One region of the Congzhengia sp. genome, then DNA from elsewhere that is predicted to be linked to it. Evidence: predicted binding sites of a transcription regulator. Region 1 holds the regulator's gene; each other region holds the start of a gene.
What was found. The regulator Rex, encoded in region 1, represses fermentation and respiration genes when NADH is low (regulators of the CRP and FNR family bind a similar motif). The targets are predictions, from matches to a motif close to ATTGTTAANNNNTTAACAAT.

Region 1 (5,505 bases):
TTGCCGCTGTCGATAATCTCTTTCAAGGCAACAAAAAAAGGTGTAAACCGCAGAACGTGGCAGACCAAAATGCGTGAACCCATTTTTTCTGCAAGGCTGGTTATGGCCTCGCACTCCCTTGGCGTGGGAGCAATGGGTTTTTCCAGCAAAATATCGTAGCCCACACGAATTGCTTCCATGACAGGTTCAAAATGGTCCCTGTCCATGGTGGCAATAATCGCAACATCCGCAATTTTACCCTTTTCTAAAAGTGGTTTATAGTCTGTAAAACAAAGCCCGTTTGAAAGCGCGTGTTTTTTCTTAATATAATTTCTTCTGCTGTCTGCCGGCTCTGCCACGGCTACAAGTTCAAATTTATCTCGGTTTTCCGCAATAAAGTCTGTGTATGTAATTCCGCGCAGCCCGGCTCCAATCAGGATTGCTTTTAACTTTTTCATTTTCTCACCATCCAAAACAAACTAACTCAATTTTAACATAATTATCCTTATTTTACAATAAAATTAACAGATTTATTTAAAAAAATATTAAATTTTTGAAATTATGTTTCACATTGCTTTTATTTATGATATAATATTATAAACGCTAAGAGAATAAAACATATCTTTAAAGGAGGTTTTTTAAATGGATAATTTTTTCTCAGAAATCAAAAATACAGCCGATAAAGTGGCGAAAAAGTCCAGCGAGCTTGTAGAAATGTCGAAAGTGAAGCTCAGCATGGTAAACACGAAATCGGAAATTGGAACAAACTTTAAGGTTTTAGGCGAACTGGTTTACCTTTCTCAAAAAGACGGAGCTGAACCGGATACAAAAAAAATTGAAGAAACAATTGCAAAAATTAACGAGCTTTACGATCGTCTTGACGAGCTTTCTGAGGTTAGCTCAACATTAAAAAATGAAAAAATTTGTCCTAACTGCACGAAAAGCAACCCGGCTGACGCGCAGTTCTGCTCTGGCTGCGGCTATAAATTTACAAACAACGACCCAGATGATGACGATTTAAATGTGGAAGAAATTACTGAGGTCGATGTGGTTTAAAATTTTTTATTGACAAATGTGAAGAATTACCTTATAATATTATCTTGTAGGTTTTGTGAAATGTAGGTGGAAAAGTGAAAAGTGAACAGAATGAAGTGCCTATGGTTGTCATTAAGCGCCTACCTAGATATTACCGATATTTAGGCGAATTGATGAAACAAGGTGTGAACCGGATATCCTCTGCGGCGCTCAGCGAAAAAATGGGCGTTACGGCCTCTCAAATCAGACAGGATTTTAACTGTTTTGGCGGGTTCGGACAACAGGGTTACGGCTATAATGTTCCAAACCTATATGCTGAAATCGGAGAAATTTTAGGACTAAATCATGGATATTCTTTGATTATTATTGGCGCAGGAAATATGGGACATGCGCTGGTAAATTATGCAAATCTTGAAAAGCGCGGGTTTAAAGTAATCGGCATTTTTGACAATGATGCAAAAAAAATTGGAACCACAATTAAAGGTATTGTTGTCAGCGATATTTCGAAATTGGAAGATTTTTGTAAGCAAAATATCGTTGACATTGCTGCCCTGTCGCTGCCGCGGAGTGAAGTAAGGGACATTGCAAAACGTTTGATTTCTGCTGGCATTAAGGGACTTTGGAATTTTTCATATACAGAAATTGCGGTTCCAGACGACGTTGCTATAGAGAATGTGCATTTAAGCGACAGTTTAATGACATTATCCTACAAAATTACAAAGATAAACGAAAATTAAATAGAAAAGGTTTGAAAAACAAACCTTTTCATGCGTCTGTAGCTCAGTGGATAGAGCACCGGCCTCCGACGCCGGGTGCCGTAGGTTCAAATCCTATCAGGCGCACCAAGCTTTAAGGTCTCGAATTCAATGTTTCTTTGAGTTTGTGGCCTTTTCCTTTTCAATAATTTATAACCAAAATTAATTTAACGTTCGTGTCATTGTAAAAATGTATTAATCGGAATTCATATCACAATATTGCTTTTTCCGCGATACTTAACTTCAGCATCCCGCCGCGCACTGACCGCATCCCCGTAGTTTTTAAAATAGCCAATAAAAACGGTTTTATATTTGCCTACGCTGATTTCAACTTTCCATTTTCGGTTTCGCAGTATCCATTTTACACCCGGGATTTTTTTATCTACCGTGTCACTCCTCTTGATTTCTGGGAATTCAATATAACCTTTTGGATTACTATGAAATGTCTTGTCGCAAGCTCTGACAAAACGGCATATTTCAACAAATCTTGATAGTACAACACCAACCATGCTGGACGAGAGTTTATAAATCTTAGCAAGTTGTGTCCGTTCAAGCTCAGTTCCGTTATAAATGCTGGCAATCCATGTCTGAATTAAGCTTTTATCCCGGTCTAATTTTACACCTGCAAAGGCTGACTGAATAATATAGTCAAGATATGTCTGATCAATAAACTTTTTAATATTGCAATCGTTGCATTGAATAATATTATATTTATCAGTATCGCTTCCATTATCAATTACAGCATCTAATGAGGCAACGCTAAGGGCATTCTTAACTTTAAGATACCAATCATATCTAAGCCCTGCTTCTTGAAGTAAATAATTCAAATGTTTTTCAGAAACATTTGAATTGACTGCAATAATTCTTTTTGCCTCCACGTAATTGCGCCACTGATTGCTGCTAATTTTTATAACATTCAGTTTTTCAAACAGATTAGCCATTTCGTAGCGTATATACGCACAGATTGTATCAACAAATTCCTTTTGATTAAATTCCTTTGGCTCACGTTTATAATAAGCTTTTATTCCCTTCCAAAGTCCAATCAGCCCTACTTGACAAAGTTCATCTTTCATCTCAGGCTTCACTCGGTGGTATGTATGATTAATTATTTTATTGATATAAACCTTATATTCATTCATTAATTTCTCTATTTGTTCATCAGGTATTTTTATGCCATCCACCACCTTTCATTCGCCTTGTATATTCTTTCGCTACATACTGCCCGAAAGTGAGTTGGTTCTTCCTTGCGTTTTCACACACCTCGCGTAATGGAACGGGAACCATAACAAACAATTCTTTTATTGCTTTTTCACTCCGCAAACAGTTTCCACAGGATTTTGTATATCCGCTTTTCAGAGCATCGCCACGAATGTTTTTTTCGTTTCCGCAGTCACATTTGCAGTTCCATGTTGTTCGTCCGGGACCTTTGCTTTCGCCTTTACCTAAGACAACCAGTTTTCCGAATCGCTGACCTGTTATGTCATAGCCTTGATTTCTTGCCACTACAAACACTCCTTTATTTTGATTTTTCTCCACAAGAAGCTGCTACCTTAGCCAAATGTCCACACTCCGATGCCCTCAATGCTGGTTGTGTATCAAAGAATGGTGCTTCTAAGAAAAATATTCAGCAAAAAAGACTCACGCCGCCGTGAGTCTTTTTGCCGCTTCATAAATTTACAACTCTACATCTTCAAAAACCGGCTCCTCACCGATGTTACCAGTCTCATACCAAAGATTCACCCCCACAATACGCTTGCGGGCACGCTTCTTATACGTTCCGCTTTGCCACTCCACAAGCACAATATCACCAAGTGTGTAATCACACTCATTACGTTTGTACCCATCCTCATTTCCAAAGCGCACACCTACGGTTTTGCCTTGTATACCATCAGTAATTCGTGCGTTGTTAAGTTCCAAAAACGCCTCGCTTTCACTGCCGCCGGACAATAGACTTTCCCACCGCAAAATGTTAATTACAGGTGAACTCTTTGAAATTTTAACCCAAAACGGATCTGTTTTATCTGCCTTTTTTAATATACCGGTTTTATTGTCGCACACAACAAAATCACCGGGATAGAGTCTAACGCCGAACTTAACATAAGAAGTATACGTTGAATTTTGCTTGAATCTTACTTTCCAGCACTTGGCAAAGTTACTTGGAATGGGATTTGCAGCAGTACCGTTGGTAATTGATGTACCCGATATTGTGTTGCCATCAGAATCTAATAAAAGATTTACTTGCGGATCCCACTCACCCATATTTTGATATTTTTGTTTGTACCAGCCGTCAGTGCATAGATTCAACGAATCACTGTCCATCACAACATCATACGCGTTGCGGTTAACGGTAGAAATTACAAGGGGGTTATTTTTATTACCATTTCGTATCTGAAATATCCACTCTTTTTCAGCGAAATTGAACCGCATTTCATGTCCCAACCCCTGTTGTTTCAAACATTCCTGCACAAACGAAAATGTTTCGCACTTTTCAGTGCGTTCCACAGTAATTGATGGAAGCAATGGAATAGAGTCGCCTCTGATTACTGGCGAATCAAAAAAAGCCTCCTGCACTTTGGTGTATACCAACTGGTCTGCCGCGCCGTTCGTTGCGTCAAATGCATCGGTCACACGCTTTGTCAGCAGCCAATTGCAAGTGCGTCCAAATACCGCCAAGTCATCACCCAGCTTTTTCCCTGTGATAATCGCCGATAACTCTCCTTGTACCACAACAAGATAGTCGCTATCCATAACAACAGGCAGCGTATCGCTCCCGAGGTCAAAGTGGGCTTCGAAAGTGCCAATATCGTTATAGCAAATATTCCAGTTACTACTTAAAAATTGATTTTCTACATGAATTAACTTAAAGTTAAAATCATAAAATCGAATATCAGGTATCGTTGTGTTCATCCAATCACCGCCTCCACATATTTATTAGAGAATTCACACTCTACCGAACATGAATTGGATAAATAGTTTTCTACCTTAATAAGATTCTGCCCCGTCTGAAGCCAAAAATCGCTCAAAAAGCTGGTTGGCGCAAGGTAGTGGATCAAGTTCTGCTTATCTTGACTGACAATGATGCGTTTCGGAATATCGATTATAATCTCAGTCACATTTTCGGCTTCCTGGAGGTTTAACAGAATATCCTGTTTTGTGGAACGGTTATGAATCACAAGCGTTCCGGTTTCACCGTCAATACCGGTATATGTGCCGCCCTGCATATGAATTCTGATAATTGGTTCGGTGTTTACATCGCCAACATTAATTATATTTGTCTCTGTTATACGGCGCGAAAACAAACAGGGCAGTTTAAAAGATTTCATTTCAATCGGCTCCGATTTCATCACTCCGTTATCAAGATACCATCTTGTGCCGTTTCCAATCAGGTTTTCACACTTGAATATGGGGATAATTTGCATTTGCTGATCTTCAAAATACGGATAATCGCACACAAACTGCATAGCAAATACGGTGTAACCGCCATATCGTTCCCCCTGTGCTGCTTCCACACAGCGTGCATCAATTTTTCGTGTTCTGCGTCCGTCACGAATCAAGAGTGTGCCCGGTTCGTTCAGAATTTTAAGCGCTTTAGAAATTTCCCATTGATTGCTGCGAGCTGCGCCATAACTGCTTGCAATCGAATTAACATCACACTGAATAGAAATGGTTCTTGCTCCCACTGTTTCAGATAAAGTCTTCTGTCCTACACTTGACGGATATGCGGCTGTATGAAAGC
Region 2 (5,505 bases), on a different contig from region 1:
ATCAATATTCTCGTTCTTATAATAAGGAAAATATAGTTTATCAAGTCTGCCAAGTGTTCTTAAATATGTTCCCTCAAACATATGTTGAAGAACATAATAGACAATGGTGGTCTGAAGCGCCTCATAGAAACTAGACGGAGAATTTTTACAGAGATATAAAAGTGCATTTGCCATTTCTGTTTTTCCGTTCTGCAAAGCAACTTCGGCACAACGTTTCATAAACTTAAGCGCAGCGTCATATACTTTGATCGTATTATTGAAAAATCTGCGTTTTTTATCATCTGTTGCATATCTTTCATAATACTTTTTCAATTCTGTTCTAATTCCATATACGCCCAGAGAAATAACCCTTTCCCATTCGGCTGTTGTGTGACTGATATCAAATGTACCGGTAAATGCCAATGCGTTGCATCCGTCCGAAAGCTTATTTTTTTTTAGCTCCTCATCATATATAACCGCTCTTTTCCATGCAATCTGATTTAAAATTCCTTTGCAATTCACATTTACAAAAAAACGATTATTTTCTGGAACTGTAATTTTGCAATTATCAAGCAGATAAATAATAATTTTACAATCTGCCTCCAATACATCGCATGCATCTTCTTTGCTTGAGTGCCGCTCTGCATAATCCAATAACTCTTTTCTTGCTAATGGCATAAATCTCATCAACTCCTTTTGATACAATTGTATAGTAACAGAATTATATTGTAAATATGAATTATCAAATAATTTATACTTTTCGAAACTTTAGATAAAATTTATGTTGATTTTCTCAGTATCTTATGATAAAATTTTATACAAATAAAAGAAAAGAAGACGATGTAATGGAACTTGATATAGTCGAAAATAAATTTAGTATTAGGCAAATTATAGATGTGATAAAAGCAAAGAATGAACATATTCGCAAATTACTTACCGTTAAAGACAGACACAGCGACGCATTTGTATATGTTATCTCGGGAAGCTGTACATATAACTTTAATGACAATCAAGAATTCACTGTAAATGCCGGTGATATATTTTATCTTGCTCACCACGCCAACTATACAATGTATATTCATTCAGACGAATATCAATTTATATTTTGTGATTTTGAGTTCGAAAACCATGATTTAAAAAAAAGTAATATTTATGCACCCAGTAACGCATCTTATGCAGAGAATACCTTTAGGAAACTTTTATACATATACACACATCATACAAGTATTTCCTTTTTTGAGTGTATGTCCATTTTATACGATATCTATGGTATTATTGCACTAACTGCAAGCACGAATTATATGAGCAATTCTATAAAAACAAAAATAACAGAAGCAAAAGAATATATTGATACTCATTTTAATGATTTGTCACTGAGTATTTCCGTGTTAGCAGATAATCTTGACATAAGCGATGTCTACTTTAGAAAGCTTTTCAAAAGTCAATATAATATGTCTCCATCGAAATATATAAACGCAATTCGAATAAATAATGCACAAAGACTTATGAAACATTCTTTTTTATCTTTAGAAACTTGTGCTCTTAAAAGCGGTTTTTCTTCTCTGCAATATTTCAGTCGAGTTTTTAAAAAAATGGAGGGCATATCTCCCGGAAAATATAGAAAAGAAAAGCTGAATGATTAAAATTTTTCAGCTTTTCTTACTGTTTTCTTTATTTAGCCAGGGGGCTGTTACGATACCTCCTGCGGTACTCCGTGGGAGTAATTCCCTCAAGGCGTTTAAAGCTGGAGCTAAAGTAAGAAAAACTGCCAAACCCGGTTGACAAGGCAATTTCAGAAAGGGCAGAATCACTGCCGGACAAAAGCTTTTTTGCTAACGACAGCCGCCGCTTTAAAATATATTCCCCCGGCGTCATGCCCACGGTCCTTTTAAACTTGTGGCAAATGTGATATTTGCTCACAAACGTGTGCTTTTCAATGTCGTCCAGCGTGATTTTCGCCGTAATGTTCTGGTCAATGTAAGACAGCACCGAGGAAATTATTCCGCCAAAATCAGGTGAAACCTGGGAGGCAGAAGCTGTGCAGGCTGAAAAAAGAGCAAGCAGTGCGCCGGCAAACAGAAGGTTTTTGTGTTCCTTTGCGTTGTAAACAGACTCAAAGTCTCTTTCAACCCGTTCGGCAGCCAGAGAATCAAGACGCACTGCGCCCTTTTGCAAAAGCATGGGCAGCAGTTCCGGCTCTTTTGCGGAGGCAAGCAATCTGTTGAGATATTCTTTGGGCAGATTTAAAATGGTTCTTACATATTCTGTGCCAGTGTCCGGCGTAACGCTGTGCACGTCCTCTCCGTTGATTATGTAAAACGTGCCGGGCGTCAGCGGAAATAACCTTGCGCCAATCATTACGCGCCCGCGTCCGTTCGTTACGAAAAGCAATTCAAATTCGTCCGGATGCACATGTTTTTTTCCGGAGAGCTGGTTAGGCCCTGACTGCCGGTAAATAAATTTTTCGTAATGTTCCACAAAACCGCCTCCTTCTTAAAATTTTATCACAAAGCAAATAGAAAAGCAATATTTTTAAAATATGTACCAATATTAAGATATTATTTTCAGAATAATAAAATTAAAATAAAAGGGAAAGGAGTGTTATGCATGCTCGAAATGGAATGCAGCTGCGTACAAAAAAAACATACCGCACCGGTGAAAACCGTAGAGGTTGGAGAACACGCAGTTGAAAAAATAGGCGAAATTCTGTCAGAATATAAAAGCATATTTTTAGTAGCGGATGAAAACACCTATCAGGCCGCGGGGAAGCGGACAGAGGCGCTTTTAAAAGAAAAAGGGATATTATCCCACACCTTTCTTTTAGAGGCAGGGGCGCTCCCCACCGACAAGAACGTTGGACGGGTTCTGATTGAAGCAGGGTGGGACGAAGATATCTACGACATTAACCACTTTTCCAATAACCCGGACTTTATTTTGGCCGTAGGCTCAGGCTCTGTAAACGACATTTGCAGAATGGTAAGCTACCGGCTGGGGATTGAATATGGAATTTTGGGCACCGCTCCGTCTATGGACGGGTTTGCGTCGGTGGTTGCACCTTTAATTGTGGGGAACAAAAAAATTGTTTATACCTGCTCCATTGCACGCCACATCATCATTGATTTAAACATTGCCGCCGCAGCGCCGAAAGAGCTGCTTATGGCCGGCGTAGGCGATATGATTGGAAAGTATATAGCCATTTTAGACTGGGAACTCTCCCGTATGATGACCGGGGAATATTACTGCGAAAAGGTGGCCGATATGGTAATTCAGGCCACAAAAACTTGTATTGAATCCTCTGAAAAGCTGTTTGAACGCGATATTTATACCATCAAAAACACAGTGGACGGACTGATTTTGTCAGGCCTGGGCATTGCATATACCGGCAGTTCGCGGCCGGCCTCCGGCACCGAGCACATGATTGGGCAGACCTGGGAGGTTATGGATTTGGAGGAGGGCAAAACGCCTAACCTACACGGCATTGAGGTGGGTGAGGCCACCTTTGTTGCTATGGTGATGTATGAGCGGCTTTACAGGGAAACCCAGGACGAAACGGTGAAAGCATTAATTAAAAAATATTTGCCGCTGTTCTATGAAGTGGAAACGCTGCAAAAAACGCTGAGGCTGCCGTTTACGGTAACAGACAGAAAACGGTATGTAGAAGGCGTGCTGCGGGGGCGCGCATTTCGCGAGCGTTACACCCTTTTAGAATATCTGCACCGGTTCGGAAAACTTGAGGATTATGCCGAACAGTCCTATGACGAGGTTATGAAAAAGTATTGCCTTAACAAATAAAAAAGCATACCGCCTTTTGGCGGCATGCTTTTGATTTTAAGAATAAATTAATTCAAAGAAATGAAATGGAACGTATGCTTTCCCATCGTATAGATATGGCTGGACCTCTTTTTCATAGAAGGCTCCATTCGTAAGCAACGATCCGCCGGCAAGATAAGTAAACGCTGTTTTTTCCCCATTTAACAGAATATCTCCTGTAATCATGTTATAAATTTCCTTGTAAACCGGTTCGTGATATTTGACGGTATCAAGGGAAATGCTAATTTCATGTTTTTCATTATTTGTTTCAAAAACAAAGTTGCCGTTCTGAAAACAATAATTAATTCCTAATATTTCAACAATTTGGTCAACGTCTACAAAAATATTGCTTTTATACTCATATGCTTCAATCGCATCAATTTTGCAATGCTTTCCGTCAATGACCAAATCCGCAACGCCTATCGTGGAGCAAATGGAACTGTATTGGGAAAGAGCCATATCCTGAAAGCTGTTATAGGAAATGGCAAAGTCAAACTGATCGGTTGCATACATCAATTTACAGCTTGTAGCGCCGTGCGGTCCGCCAAAAGGGTAAAGATACACATAGGGCTGACCAAAGTCTGAGTTTTCCGGGTTTGTCACCTCTCCCAGTTCAACAGTGGTATAGCCGCTGTGAAATATTCCGTCCTGCACAAGACCACCCCTTTTCATAGCATGCAGCAGATACCGTACTTCGCCCTGCTTTGCAAGATAAGTGACGGCGTTTTCATCCTCACGGGTGTCTAAAACTTCAAAGTTATCAGAAACATACTGTTTGGCTTCTTCATAAGTCAGCATTTCAGCCAGGTCTTTTGTGTGCTTGTAAAGAGTATGGAACTGGAACTGAGCAACAAATCCGCCTTCGCCATCCAACACAAGATTTCCGGCGTATTCGCCGTTCATATAAACAGGCTTGATTCGATAAGCATCACGCAAGAAGTTTTCTGAAAACTCCGTTTCCAGTGTGCACTGGTAGGGATTTAGCTGGTCGAACGTACAGGAAAGCTGATCGTCTTTCAAGAAAAATTTCAACTTATAGTTGGGGAAATGATTCAACCAGTCAAAGTCATCTTGTAGGTAGGTCTCAAGCGAAACTGTGCGGTTTGCCTCATCCCATTTAAAATTACATAAATAATTAGAATAACCAAACTGAAAATTCTGGCTTGTTTCGTCCACGGTTCCTAAATCTTCAATACACACTGCTGTTCTTCCGCCGATGTTATAGCCGGGAACCTCATGGCCATTGAAGTACACCTGAATGTCGGTGGCATAAACGTTTCCTAGTATAGTGCCAGTCTGTCCGCGGGGAGCATCGTAACTGCCAAAGCCTTTTCTTCCGTCGCTTGATACGGTGAGAATCCGCTTCTCGTCATTATAGCTCCAGATAAACCCGTAACTGCGCTCGTTATGTTCCCAGTCGTACAAATCCTCAACAAAAATAGCCGTCTTACCGCCAATGTTATACGAGTCAATTTGCTTGCCGTTTACATAGGCTAAAATGTCCGTAGAATAAATGTTACCAACAACAGTTTCCGCCGCTGAGACCGCAGAAACGGAGTTCAGAAAAAGAAATACCAAAATCAGAGACAAAAGCTTTTTCATTTTCACCATCTCCGTAAAAGATTAATATTTATAAATTGCCACTTCCCGATTTTCCGGCACCCAGTACACTTCGCAGTGCAGGCTTTCCGCAATGGCGCGGATGGGCACCATGGT
Region 3 (5,505 bases), on a different contig from region 1:
AGAAGCAGCGAAACAAACGCTGTAACCACAATGGGGAATATAATTTTCTCCGTTTTGGAAACCTCGCGAAGCTGTTTCATTTCAATCATACGTTCCTTTTTCGTCGTTAACAGCTTCATAATCGGCGGCTGAATAACCGGAACCAGCGCCATGTAAGAATACGCCGCAACGGCTATCGGGCCAAGCAGTTCCGGCGCCAGCTTCGACGTAACAAAAATTGCCGTCGGGCCGTCTGCACCGCCGATGATGCCGGTTGACGCCGCTTCAAAAGGTGTAAATCCAAACAATATTCTTGTGCCAAAAAAGGTTAAGAAAATACCCAGCTGTGCAGCTGCGCCCAAAAGCAGGCTCTTGGGGTTTGCAATTAAAGGGCCAAAGTCCGTCATTGCGCCGACACCAATGAATATCAGACAGGGATAAATTCCCAGCTTTACGCCTAAGTATAAATAATCCAAAAGCCCCGGCGTAATGTTGCCCTTTCCGCCGAACATCTCCCAATGAACATGGCCGTCTGCAAATAATTCCGCATTATACATTCCTGCGCCGGGCAGGTTGGTGAGCAGCATACCAAATGCAATGGGGAGGAGCAGCAAGGGTTCAAACTTTTTCACAATTGCAAGATACATTAAAACAAAGGAAATTAAAATCATAATCAAAACTTTCCAGTTGTTTGCAATCAGTGCAAAGCCCGTGTCGCCTAAAAATCCCCCAATGGCCTTCATCAGCGACACTCCGCCGGCAGACTCCGTGTCTGCAAAAATGTTCTGCACTGTAACCATTTTAACGCTGGAAGCTGACTCCTGCGACAAATCAATGGTGCCGCCAGTTGCCGTTATGTACTGAAATACAAATCCCATCTGCGGCAAATTGCCTGTAAAATTTGTAACTTCTGCAGAAAGAATAATATCAACAGCGGCGCCTGCGGCAATTTCGCCGGTCATAATGCCGCCCTGATAGTTGTTAATTTTAATTTCAGACTCGTTGTAATCAAACTGCAAAACAGAGTCTGCAATGTCTTCATTGCCTGTATTTTCGATTGTTAAAGTAATTTTCTTATCCAAATCATTATAGTCTGCGGATTTCACAGCGATAACAGAAGACTCCGAATTATCTGCGCAAAATGCAGTGAGTGAACAGGAAAGAACAACTAAAACCAAAAGACAAGCAGAAAATATTTTTTTGCTCATGTTTTTAGCCCCTTCCCAATTATTCGATTGTGCAAAGCAGTGCGCCGCTTTCAACGGTCGCGCCTTTTGTAACGCCAACAGATGTAATTTTTCCGCTGCACGGTGCCATAATTTCATTTTCCATTTTCATTGCTTCTAAAACCATAAGAACCTGGCCCTCTTTTACGCTGTCGCCCACGTTCACGTTCACAGCTAAAATGTTGCCCGGCATCGGACATGTAACCTTTTCACCAGCGCCGGCTGCAGCAGGTGCAGCAGGTGCCTTTGGCGCTTCAGGTGCTGCTTTGGGAGCAGATTTTAATTCCTCTGCTTTAGCATTGCCGTCCATCAGTTCAATTGCAATTTCATAATCGGTTCCGTTTACATTTACTTTATACTTTTTCATCGTTTCAGTCATTTCCTTTCATTCCATAAATTGTTATTATGATAATTTTTTAATAGAAAGTACCCGAATTCCGGTTACGTCTGTGCCAAGTTCCTCCGCAATCACTGCAGAAACCGCCGCCACAAATTCGCCTTTATCCTGATAGCCGCCGCTTACAGCTGCAGGCGCCAAATTTCCTGCATCCTGCACTGCAGCAGTATCTGCGCCGTTGCCCTTGTCTTTAATCAGGCTTTTACACAGGGCGCCAACAATGCTGCAAATTAAAATGATGCATATAAGACCTACAAAAACAAGACCAAAACCGAAACCAAACACTGTAAAATCTCCAATTTGTTCCGCTGCCTTCAATGAAATTGTCATTACATGCCAACCTCCCTTCATAGATTTCGCCTTTACCGTCTGCATAAAACAAGCAGTTTCCACAACCTCTCCAGAAAAAGCCAATCCTATGCGCTTATATATCATTTTATCAAAATGACAAGAAAATATCAATATGAATTTACAAATTTTTATATTTTTGAATAAAAAAGCGAAAAAGTAAAAAAAAATAGGCCATTCCTATTGTAATTTTACTAAAAAACCGATATGATATTATATGAAAATGGATAAAGAAAGGCAAACGGCATGGATATTCTTACACAAATTGACAAGGACTTTTCATCAATGAGCAAACGGCACAAGCTAATCGCCGAATACATACGAAAAAATTACGATAAGGCTGCGTTTATGAACGTTGAACAGCTCTCTTTGGCGGCTGGGGTCAGTGAGGCCACGGTGGTGCGGTTTTCTTCAGAGCTTGGCTACGGAAAATATCAGCACTTTCAGCAGGCGCTGAAGGACTATGCAAAGTCCCGGCTGACCAGTGTTCAGCGCATGGACCGGGCCTATGACTTATACCGCGGCACAGACATTTTAACGTCTGTTCTAAACGCCGATATTGATAAAATTAAAACCACCCTTGCACAAATCGACCGCCAGGCGTTTCTCGGTGCCATCGACAAAATTTTAAACGCCGAAAATATTTATATTATCGGTCTGCGCAGCGCCTCCTCCCTGGCCGGGTTTTTAGGATACTATTTAAACCATATGTTTTCAAACATTCACCTGGTGAACACCGCCAGCGCAGGGGAAATTTTTGAGCAAATGTTCCGCGTGCAAAGCGGCGATGTAGTTATCGGCATCAGCTTCCCGCGGTATTCCCTTAGAACCGTGCGGGCACTGCGCTACGCAAAAAAAATGGGCGCGGCGGTAATTGGCGTTACCGACGGGGAAAACTCCCCTATTTTAGAGCTATCCGACCATACATTGCTTGCCAAAAGCGACATGGAGTCCTTTGTGGACTCTCTGGTTGCGCCGCTTTCTGTTTTAAATGCGCTGGTTGTGGCAATCGGAATGAAACGAAAGGACGAAGCCAGCAAAACATTAAAAAAACTGGAAAGCATTTGGCAGGATAACGAGGTGTATGACAATGGAGAAAAATGAGATGTTGGTAACAGATTTTGATTATGACCTGCCGGAGGAACTAATTGCGCAAACCCCGCTTGCAGACCGGCCTGCCTCACGTCTTTTGGTTTTGGACAAGGTCACAGGAAAAACTGAGCACAAGCATTTTCGCGATATTCTTTCCTATTTAAATCCAGGCGACTGCCTGGTGCTTAACGACACAAAGGTCATTCCGGCCCGCCTGTTTGGTCAGCGGGAGGATACAAAGGCCCCGGTTGAGTTCCTTCTGCTGGCGCAAAAGGATAATGATGTGTGGGATGTAATTTTAAAACCCGGAAAAAAATGCAGACCGGGTCATGTTATTTCTTTTGGAGACGGACGGCTGAAAGCTGAAATTTTAGAAATTACCGAAGGCGGAAACCGGCTGGTAAAGTTTTATTATAACGGTATTTTTAACGAAATCCTATCAGAACTTGGCGAAACGCCCCTGCCGCCTTATATTCATGAAAAACTTGCCGACCGCAACCGTTACCAAACGGTTTATGCCAAGCATGACGGTTCCGCCGCAGCCCCAACCGCCGGCCTGCACTTTAACGAGGAAATGCTGGAGGCGGTTAAGGCAAAGGGCGTAAAGCTGGCGTTTGTTACGCTTCATGTTGGGCTGGGCACCTTTCGGCCTGTAAAGGCAGACAAAGTGACCGACCATTTAATGCATTCTGAATACTACCATGTAACAAATGAAACCGCAGAAATCATTAACAGCACCAAACGCAGCGGAGGGAAAGTGATTTGCGTCGGCACAACGTCAACCCGTGTGGTCGAGTCCATAGCGGATGAAAACGGTTTTCTCGCGCCCGCCTCAGGATATACAAACATTTTTATTTATCCCGGTTATCGGTTTAAATGCCTAGACGGGTTAATTACAAATTTTCATCTGCCGAAGTCCACGTTAATCATGCTTGTGTCCGCCCTGGCAGGCAAAGAGCATGTTTTGGCCGCTTACCGCGAAGCAGTTCAGGAACAATACCGCTTCTTTAGCTTTGGCGACGCAATGCTTATTTTATAAATATTCAGAAAAAACGCACCGCGGAATTCGCAGTGCGTTTTGCTTTTTATTTTGAAATAAAACCAAGCTCCAGCAGTTTCTGATAAACCTGTTTTGCCAAAAGCGTATAGCCAACATCGCTTAAATGCGTTGTGTCCTCTGGTGAGCAGTTGAGTGACAAAGGTATTTTTCCTTCCCCTAAAAACTGCAAATCTGTTTCAGTAGGCACAATGCCTGCGTCATTTAGCGCCTGCATCGAAGCCAAATAGGCTTTTGCGTCTAAAAATCGGTTCCCAAATGCCTGGGCCAGCGCGGCGTTCAAACTGTCCCATGCATAAGTTCCACCGTTGGTCAGGCCAATAACTACATACTTATCAGACTTTGTATGGGCAATTTGCTTCTGAATCAGCGCAACCAAAGCCGCAACATCTTCAGGCGAATTGTCGTTTGCGTTGGTGTTTGCAGGCGTCCAACCACCGTTTGTGCCGGTAAAAAAGATATTGATATCGCCATTGCCAGACTGCGCCTGGGGCACCAGTTTTGTACCAGCAGAAACAGATACTGCCGTACCGGGCGTTGTTCTTGTGAACTTGGCCCAGTTTAACACACGGGGCCACACCTCCGTATTAATACTAATTGACAACGTTCCCTCCACACCGTTAATGGTGCAGGGATTCCAGCCGCCAGCGCTTGCATTTCTAGGAGTTACTACGCCGCCGTCGGAGGACTTAAATGTAATTTCAACCGGGGTTTTGTCTGCCGGAATCGTAAAGGCCTTGTCAATGACAATGTCCAAAGCACCCTGCCTTGCGGCAATTGTTGTGGCCGTTTCACCGCCCACGCCCATGTTATAAACCTCAAGGCCCGTTAGCTCTGCAAGCACTTTCGGATAGGAACAGTCGGTGCCCTGGTTCCGTCCATAAGTCAGGCTATCGCCCCAGCACGCAATTGTTTTCACTTCATCAAGGTCTGATTTTGCCGGAGCTGCAAGGGGAATCATTGTTTCCGTTGAATCCCAGACAAACACCTTTAAATACTTTGCTCCATCTGGATATTGCGTTGTAATGCGGTCCGACGATTGAAATGTATTCGACAGATCCTTCACCGGAGTAGACTCCACCAAAAGCAATTTATTGCTTTCATCATAATAGGAAGCAATAACTACATATGTAGAGTTTTCAACTTGTAAATCGTTTGTAAAATTCACTAAAATGTCCGCTGCCGTAACACCGCGCGTTATATCGACCTGCGCAGATATCAGCTTGTTGTTTGTGGTAGCAGAAATTACACTCTTTGTAATGTTTTCACCGGCAAGATACATCACCAGCTTATACCGCTCAATTGCCTTGTTGAGTGTAAACGAAAACTGATAGCCGCCATCCTCACTCACGATTATTTGGTCAAGAAATCCGACATCATCTGACTGATAATTCTGCGGGTCTGCT

Region 2: a site for Rex is predicted at 2,469-2,488, ahead of WIG73_RS05655 (sn-glycerol-1-phosphate dehydrogenase). Genes of this name have one in related genera too.
Region 3: a site for Rex is predicted at 2,046-2,065, ahead of WIG73_RS06410 (OadG family transporter subunit). Genes of this name have one in related genera too.

Annotation. Positions count from the first base shown of each region.
Region 1 is NZ_JAXUNN010000017.1:15,474-20,978, forward strand. Features, by position in the region: gene WIG73_RS03195 (Gfo/Idh/MocA family oxidoreductase) at 1-437, opposite strand, end outside; gene WIG73_RS03200 (zinc ribbon domain-containing protein) at 622-1,035, shown strand; gene WIG73_RS03205 (redox-sensing transcriptional repressor Rex) at 1,110-1,751, shown strand; tRNA gene WIG73_RS03210 (tRNA-Arg) at 1,784-1,859, shown strand; gene WIG73_RS03215 (hypothetical protein) at 1,976-2,950, opposite strand; gene WIG73_RS03220 (hypothetical protein) at 2,928-3,272, opposite strand; gene WIG73_RS03225 (hypothetical protein) at 3,444-4,676, opposite strand; gene WIG73_RS03230 (hypothetical protein) at 4,673-5,505, opposite strand, start outside.
Region 2 is NZ_JAXUNN010000028.1:44,351-49,855, forward strand. Features, by position in the region: gene WIG73_RS05640 (pyruvate formate lyase family protein) at 1-657, opposite strand, end outside; gene WIG73_RS05645 (AraC family transcriptional regulator) at 825-1,622, shown strand; gene WIG73_RS05650 (AraC family transcriptional regulator) at 1,651-2,457, opposite strand; gene WIG73_RS05655 (sn-glycerol-1-phosphate dehydrogenase) at 2,587-3,771, shown strand; gene WIG73_RS05660 (hypothetical protein) at 3,808-5,391, opposite strand; gene WIG73_RS05665 (copper amine oxidase N-terminal domain-containing protein) at 5,413-5,505, opposite strand, start outside.
Region 3 is NZ_JAXUNN010000030.1:77,908-83,412, forward strand. Features, by position in the region: gene WIG73_RS06400 (sodium ion-translocating decarboxylase subunit beta) at 1-722, opposite strand, end outside; gene WIG73_RS06405 (biotin/lipoyl-containing protein) at 1,207-1,572, opposite strand; gene WIG73_RS06410 (OadG family transporter subunit) at 1,609-1,932, opposite strand; gene WIG73_RS06415 (MurR/RpiR family transcriptional regulator) at 2,197-3,054, shown strand; gene queA (tRNA preQ1(34) S-adenosylmethionine ribosyltransferase-isomerase QueA) at 3,056-4,081, shown strand; gene WIG73_RS06425 (hypothetical protein) at 4,128-5,505, opposite strand, start outside.